2 regions of the Sphaerisporangium dianthi genome follow, and region 1 is predicted to be linked to the other one. Evidence: riboswitches for the same ligand, from Rfam matches in the RefSeq annotation. Region 1 holds a riboswitch; the other holds the start of a gene.
The links. A riboswitch is a leader RNA that binds a small molecule or an ion and turns the genes downstream of it on or off. The one in region 1 is predicted to bind cobalamin.

Region 1 (3,407 bases):
CTCGGGGAGATCGCGATGGGCGTCGCCGCGCCGGTCGGCGGGGCGTGCGGGGCGGGAGGGCCGGTGTGGGGAGAAGGTGAAGCGGGCATTTAGTTGTATATCGGGGGAAAGGGCGTGAAGTATGCGTCGTCGGCAGGTGCTCGCGCTCGGTGCCGGGCTCGTGGCGCTGGCGGCGGGATGCTCCGACCCCCCAGGTTCGCGCAAGCTCGCCTCGGTGACGCTGCCGGTCGTGGTGCCCGGCCCGTCCGGCGGTGAGGCCGGCCGCGTGGCCCAGGCCCTCAAGGGCATCGCCGAACGGGCGGCCCTCGTCGGTGAGTTGCGCCTGGTGAACCGGCCCTCCTACGTCGCGCTGACGGAGTTCGGGCGCGTGCGGCGCGTGCGCCATGTGCTGATGGCCGAGCCCGAACTGGTCGGCACCGTCCGGGCGGCGCGGCAGGCGGGCGCCTTCGCGGGCACCACGCCGCTGGCCCGGCTCTGCGGGGAGTGGGAGGCGCTGGTGGTGCGGGCCGGCTCTCCGCTCAGGTCCTTCGGCGCGTTCGCGGACACGATGCGCCGCGACCCGGCCAAGCTGACGCTGGGCGGCCGGGCCGAGGGCGGGGTGGACCACGTGCTGTTCGGCATGCTGGCGCAGAGCCTCGGCGTGGACCCGCGCCTGCTGCGGTACGTCGCCTACCCCACCACCCAGGAGGCCGCGGCCGCGCTCGCCGGCGGGGAGGTGGCGGTGGTCCTCGCCGGTCACAACGGCGTGCGTGAAGCCCTGCGCACAGGCGGGCTGCGCGCGCTCGCCGTCTCGTCGCCCGACCGCATCGCCGGGGTGGACGCGCCGACGATGCTGGAGTGCGACACGCACCTGTACTGCGCGAACTGGCGCGGGCTGCTCGGGCCCGGCGACCTGCCCGACGACGACCGGGCCGCGCTGATCGGCATGTGCCACGACGTCGCCGGCTCGCCGCGGTGGAGGGAGCTGTGCGCGCGCAACGGCTGGACGCCGCTGTATCTGGAAGGGGAGGACTTCCGGCAGTGGCTCCGCGTCGAGACCGCTCGCCTGGGCCGCGCACTAGGGGAACTGGGCCTGCGCGTGTGAGCAGGACGGGTCGGGCTACACAACTTGTGGGGGTGGTTGCGCTCAGGGCCACTAGATGTAGGATCCTGCTCGTCGCTGGTTCGCCCTTCGGGGCGAGGCAAGAGGGAACCCGGTGCGATTCCGGGGCTGCCCCGCAGCGGTGAGCGGGAACGAAAGCCGTCATGTGAGCACTGGGCCGCACAGCCTGGGAAGCGACGGCCGGTAGGCACGAGTGAGGCGCCCGCGAGCCCGAAAACCTGCCGGTGACGCTGTAGTCGTCCAGGGCCTCGAGGGTGGGCCGCGTGACGGGGTCATCCGGCGTGCCCGCACATCGCTGCTCTCCGGTCGTGCTCCGACGCGTGCCCTCGTACGGGGGATTCGAGCGCACGAGGAGAGACCACGTGACCGTGACACGCGACATGCCGCCGCCCCGATCGCCCCATTCGCCGGAGGAACCGGGCGAGCGGGACGAGCGGGAGGGCGGGGGCGTACGGCGGACGGCGGACAGGCGGCTGGCCATCGAGGAGGCGGCCGCGCGCGTCATCGCCGATCCGGCCAACTCCCGCGTCGCGGCCCGCCTGCTGGCCGAGGAGGTCGCCGAGGAGGCCGCCGCGCACGGGGTGCGGTCGTTCTCCGAGTCGGTCGCCGCCACGCACGAGGCAGGGCTGGTGCAGGACGCCCTCGCGGAGTTCGTGCGCGCCAACGCCGCCGAGCTCGACGCGCTCGTCGACCCCGAGGGGGACGCCCGGTTCGAGTACTTCGGGCTGCGCACCGTCTACGACCGCTACCTGCTGCGCCACCCGGTCACCCGGGGGGTGCTGGAGGCGCCGCAGCACTTCTTCCTGCGCGTGGCGTGCGGGCTCGCCGAGAGCGTCGCCGAGGCGGGCGAGCTGTACCGGCTGATGTCGACGCTGTCGTACCTGCCGAGCTCGCCGACGCTGTTCAACTCCGGGGCGCGCCGCCCGCAGCTGTCGTCCTGCTTCCTGCTCGACTCGCCGCGCGACGAGCTGGAGGCCATCTACGAGCGGTACGGCCAGGTGGCGAGGCTGTCGAAGTACGCGGGCGGCATCGGCGTCTCCTGGACCCGCGTCCGCTCGCGCGGCTCGCTGATCCGGGGCACCAACGGCCACTCCAACGGCATCGTGCCGTGGCTGCGGACGCTGGACGCGAGCGTCGCGGCGGTCAACCAGGGCGGCCGGCGCAAGGGCGCGGCCTGCGTGTACCTGGAGACGTGGCACGCCGACGTGGAGGAGTTCCTGGAGCTGCGCGACAACACCGGCGAGGACGCCCGCCGCACCCACAACCTGAACCTGGCCAACTGGGTCCCTGACGAGTTCATGCGCCGCGTCGAGGCCGACGAGACGTGGTCGCTGTTCGACCCCAAGGAGGTCCCCGAGCTGACCGACCTGTGGGGCGAGGAGTTCGACCGCGCCTACCGGGCGGCCGAGGCCGCCGGCCGGTACGTCAGGCGGCTGCCCGCCAGGACGCTGTACGGCCGCATGATGCGCACGCTCGCCCAGACGGGCAACGGCTGGATGACGTTCAAGGACGCATCCAACCGCGCCTCCAACCAGACGGCGCGGCCGGAGAACGTCATCCACCTGTCCAACCTGTGCACCGAGATCCTGGAGGTGACCAGCGACGCCGAGACCGCCGTGTGCAACCTCGGCTCGGTCAACCTGGCGGCGCACCTGGTGGACGGCGAGCTCGACTGGGCGCGGCTGCGGGCCACGGTGGCGACGGCCGTCCGCTTCCTGGACAGGTCCATCGACCGCGGCTTCTACCCGACGCCCGAGGCGGAGGCCGCCAACAAGCGCTGGCGGCCGATCGGCCTCGGCGTGATGGGACTGGCGGACGTGTTCTTCGCGGCGCGGCTGCCGTTCGACTCGCCCGAGGCGCTGGCGCTGTCCACACGCGCCGCCGAGGAGATGGCGCTGGCCGCGTACGGCGCCTCGGCCGCCCTCGCCGCCGAGCACGGCGCGCACCCGTCCTACGCCGACACGCGGGCCGCCGGGGGAGTGCTGCACCTGGACCACTTCCCCAAGGCCGCTCCGGCGTACCCGCGCGAGTGGGCTGAGCTGCGCGCGACCATCGCCGAGACCGGCCTGCGCAACTCGCTGCTGCTGGCCGTCGCCCCCACCGCGACCATCGCCTCGATCGCCGGCTGCTACGAGTGCGTCGAGCCGCAGGTGTCCAACGTGTTCAAACGCGAGACCCTTTCGGGTGAGTTTCTGCAGGTGAACCGCTATCTGGTGCGTGATCTGCAGGAGCGCGGGCTGTGGACCGCGAAGGTCAGGGACGCGATCAAGCGCGCCGACGGGTCGGTGCAGGAGATCGAGGAGAT
Region 2 (3,407 bases), on a different contig from region 1:
AGATCTGCGCGCGGATCGCGGGCAGCTTCGCCGGGTCCATGGCGGCGATCGAGGCGTGCTCGTCCAGCAACTGCTCCAGCCGCGCCATGTCGCCGTAGGTGTCGGCGCGGGCCATGGGAGGCACCAGGTGGTCGACCAGGGTGGCGTGCGCGCGCCGCTTGGCCTGCGTGCCCTCCCCCGGGTCGTTCACCAGGAACGGGTAGATCAGCGGCAGGTCGCCGAGCGCCGCGTCCGGCCCGCAGGAGGCCGACATCCCGGCGGACTTGCCGGGCAGCCACTCCAGGTTGCCGTGCTTGCCGACGTGCACCACGGCGTGCGCGCCGAACCCGTCCCGCAACCAGCGGTAGGCGGCCAGATAGTGGTGGCTCGGCGGCAGATCCGGATCGTGGTAGATCGCGATGGGGTTCTCGCCGAACCCGCGCGGCGGCTGCACCATCACCACGACATTGCCCGCGCGCAGCGCCGCCAGCACGATCTCCCCGTCCGGATCGTGGGAACGGTCGACGAACAACTCGCCGGGCGGCGGCCCCCAGTGCCGCTCGATCCGGGCGCGCAGGTCCTCGGGAAGGGTCCGGTACCAGGCGCCGTAGCGGGCGGCGGAGATCCGCACCGGGTTGCCCGCCAACTGCTCCTCGGTGAGCCAGTCCTGGTCCTGGCCGCCGGCGGCGATCAGCGCGTGGATGAGCGCGTCGCCGTCCAGCTCGGCCACTCCGGGGAACCCGCCCTCGCCGTCGGGCCCGATGTCGTACCCGCCCGCGCGAAGGGCCGCGAGGAGACGGACGACGCTGGCGGGCGTGTCGAGGCCGACCGCGTTGCCGACCCGCGCGTGCTTGGTCGGGTAGGCGGACAGCATGACCACGATCCGCCTGTCCCGCGGAGGGACGTGCCGCAGGACGGCGTGCCGCACGGCGATCCCGGCGACCCGGGCGGCGCGTTCGGGGTCGGCCACGTAGACGGTCAGCCCGTCCTGGTCGATCTCCTTGAACGAGAACGGCACGGTGATGATCCGCCCGTCGAACTCCGGGATCGCCACCTGCGACGCCGCGTCCAGCGGGGACAGGCCGTCGTCGCTCGCCTCCCACGCGTCCCGGCCGCCGGTCAGGCACAGCCCTTGCAGGATCGGCACGTCGAGCCGGGCCAGGGCGCCGACGTCCCACGCCTCGTCGTCGCCCCCGGCCGAGGCGGTCGCGGGGCGCGTCCCCCCGGCGGCGAGGACGGTGACGACCAGCGCGTCGGCCTGGCCGAGCACCTCGAGCAGCTCGGGCTCCGCGGTGCGGAGCGAGGCGCAGAAGACCGGCAGCGGACGCCCGCCGGCGTCCTCGATGGCGTCGCACAGGGCGTGCACGAACCCGGTGTTCCCCGCGACGTGGTGGGCCCGGTAGTACAACACCCCCACAACAGGCCGCCCCCCACCCCCGGACACCCCAAAGCGCCCATCCGCAGCCCCCTCCGGGCGGCTGCTCTCCGCGGACACCCCCGGAGAATCGCCCGCGGACACCACCGGGCCTTCATCCGCGGACTCCCCGGAGCGCTCGTTCGCGGACATCTCCGGGTGCTCGTCCGGGGCGCCGGCGTGGTCTTCGCCGGGGACCGCGGGGCGGTCCAGGACGCCCCAGCTCGGGGTGGGCTCCGGCGGGGCGAAGCCGTGGCCGGTGAGCAGCACGGTGTCGGACAGGAAGCGGTGCAGCTCGGCCAGGTTCGCCGGGCCGCCGTGCGCGAGATAGGCGTGGGCCTGAGCGCACACCCCTCCCGGGACGGTGGACAGCTCCATCAGCTCGGCGTCGGGCGCCTGCTCACCGCCGAGCACCACCACCGGGAGGGAACCGGACAGCAGCGCGTCCAGGCCCTCCTCCCAGACCCGCCGCCCGCCGAGCAGGCGGACGACGACGAGTTCCACGCCGTCCAGCAGGCCCGGCAGATCGTCGGGGGCCAGCCGGGCGGGGTTTCCCAGCCGGTACGGCAGGCCGCTCGCGCGGGCGCTGAGCAGGTCGGTGTCGGAGGTCGACAGCAGGAGCATGGGGAGATGGCGCACGGCACATCCTCACTCGGGGTCCGCGCCCCGCGTCGTGGGTCCACAACGACGGCCTGGAGTCTCCTGGCTTCCGGATCGACGCTCACCCCGGCCTTCCCGCCCATGCCGGGCAGTGGCCTTCGGTGGGGTTGACTCCCCGGTGACAGTGGCGGGACCGCGCCGGATTCACACCGGCTTCCTCCATGTGCCGTCACCGTCCATCAGATCACGTCGCCCGACTTATAGCGATAAGTCGGGTTAAGATCCTCAACGTGGCCAGTGCCGAGTTTTCCGGACGTCCCGAGCCTACCCACAACGGCAAAACCACCGCCGACGCTCACCCCACCCCCGCCTCCTTCACGCGATCTCGGCCGGACGCCTGTCCCGGCGCGCTCCAGACCCACGAGGCGGCGGACGGCGCCATCGCCCGGGTCAGGACGCCGGGCGGCAGGCTCACCGCCGGACGTCTGCGCGCCCTCGCCACCGCCGCCGCCTCCTACGGGTCCGGCGTGATCGAGCTGACCTCCCGCGCGAACGTGCAGGTGCGCGGGCTCACCGCCGAGACAGGACGTGCGTTCGCCGAGCGGATGGCCGCCATAGGGCTGCTGCCCTCGGCCACCCACGAACGCGTCCGCAACATCCTCGCCGGCCCCCTGTCCGGCGTCGACGGGCGTGGTCTCGCCGACGTCACCCCACTCGTCGACGAGCTGGACGACGCCGTGCTGGCCCGCCCCGCCCTGGCGGAACTGCCCGGCCGCTTCCTGTTCGCCCTGGACGACGGCCGCGGCGACATGGTCCCGCTCCGCGCGGACGTCACCCTCCTCCCAATTCCCGCGTCCGCCCCCGCCCCCGCACCTCCCGGAGACTCCCAGCAGCAGGACCCCGCACCCCCCGGAGACTCCCAGCGAAACCAGGCATCGGTGCGGAACTCCCAGCAGGACCGGGCAACGCCCCCGGACCTTCACCTGAAGCAGGGATCACCCGGTAACCCCCATTCAGCCCGGGAGTCCCCCGAGAACCACCGGCAGGACCGGACAGCGGTGGAAGTGGTGTTGCTGCTGGCGGGCGAGGACACGGGGCTGCGCCCCGGCCTCGCGGACGCCGTGCCGGCGATGGTCGCCGCCGCCGAGGCCTTCCTGGCCGAACGCGCCGCCCAGAAATCCGGCGCCTGGCGCATCACCGAACTCGACGACGGCCCCGCCAGGATCACCGCCCGCCTGGCCGCCAACGCACCCGCCCTCCGCGCACCCGCCTTCCGCGCACCGGCCACTCCGTCCCGCCTCGTCCCCTCACTCGGCCCCGGGGTCGTGGCCATGGCGGACGGGCGGGCGGCGCTCGTTGTGCTGCCTCCGCTGGGCCGACTGACCTCCGCCCAGGCGCACGCGGTGGCGGACGT

Region 2: it holds a riboswitch for cobalamin, as region 1 does, so the genes downstream of both, cobN (cobaltochelatase subunit CobN) here and ACFO60_RS35780 (ribonucleoside-diphosphate reductase subunit alpha) in region 1, are expected to answer to the same signal.

The regions. Positions count from the first base shown of each region.
Region 1 is NZ_JBHSFP010000040.1:36,942-40,348, reverse strand. It holds gene ACFO60_RS35785 (tripartite tricarboxylate transporter substrate-binding protein) at 122-1,084, shown strand; cobalamin riboswitch at 1,144-1,342, shown strand; gene ACFO60_RS35780 (ribonucleoside-diphosphate reductase subunit alpha) at 1,465-3,407, shown strand, end outside.
Region 2 is NZ_JBHSFP010000024.1:126,206-129,612, forward strand. It holds gene cobN (cobaltochelatase subunit CobN) at 1-2,017, opposite strand, end outside; cobalamin riboswitch at 2,066-2,239, opposite strand; gene ACFO60_RS28395 (precorrin-3B synthase) at 2,284-3,407, shown strand, end outside.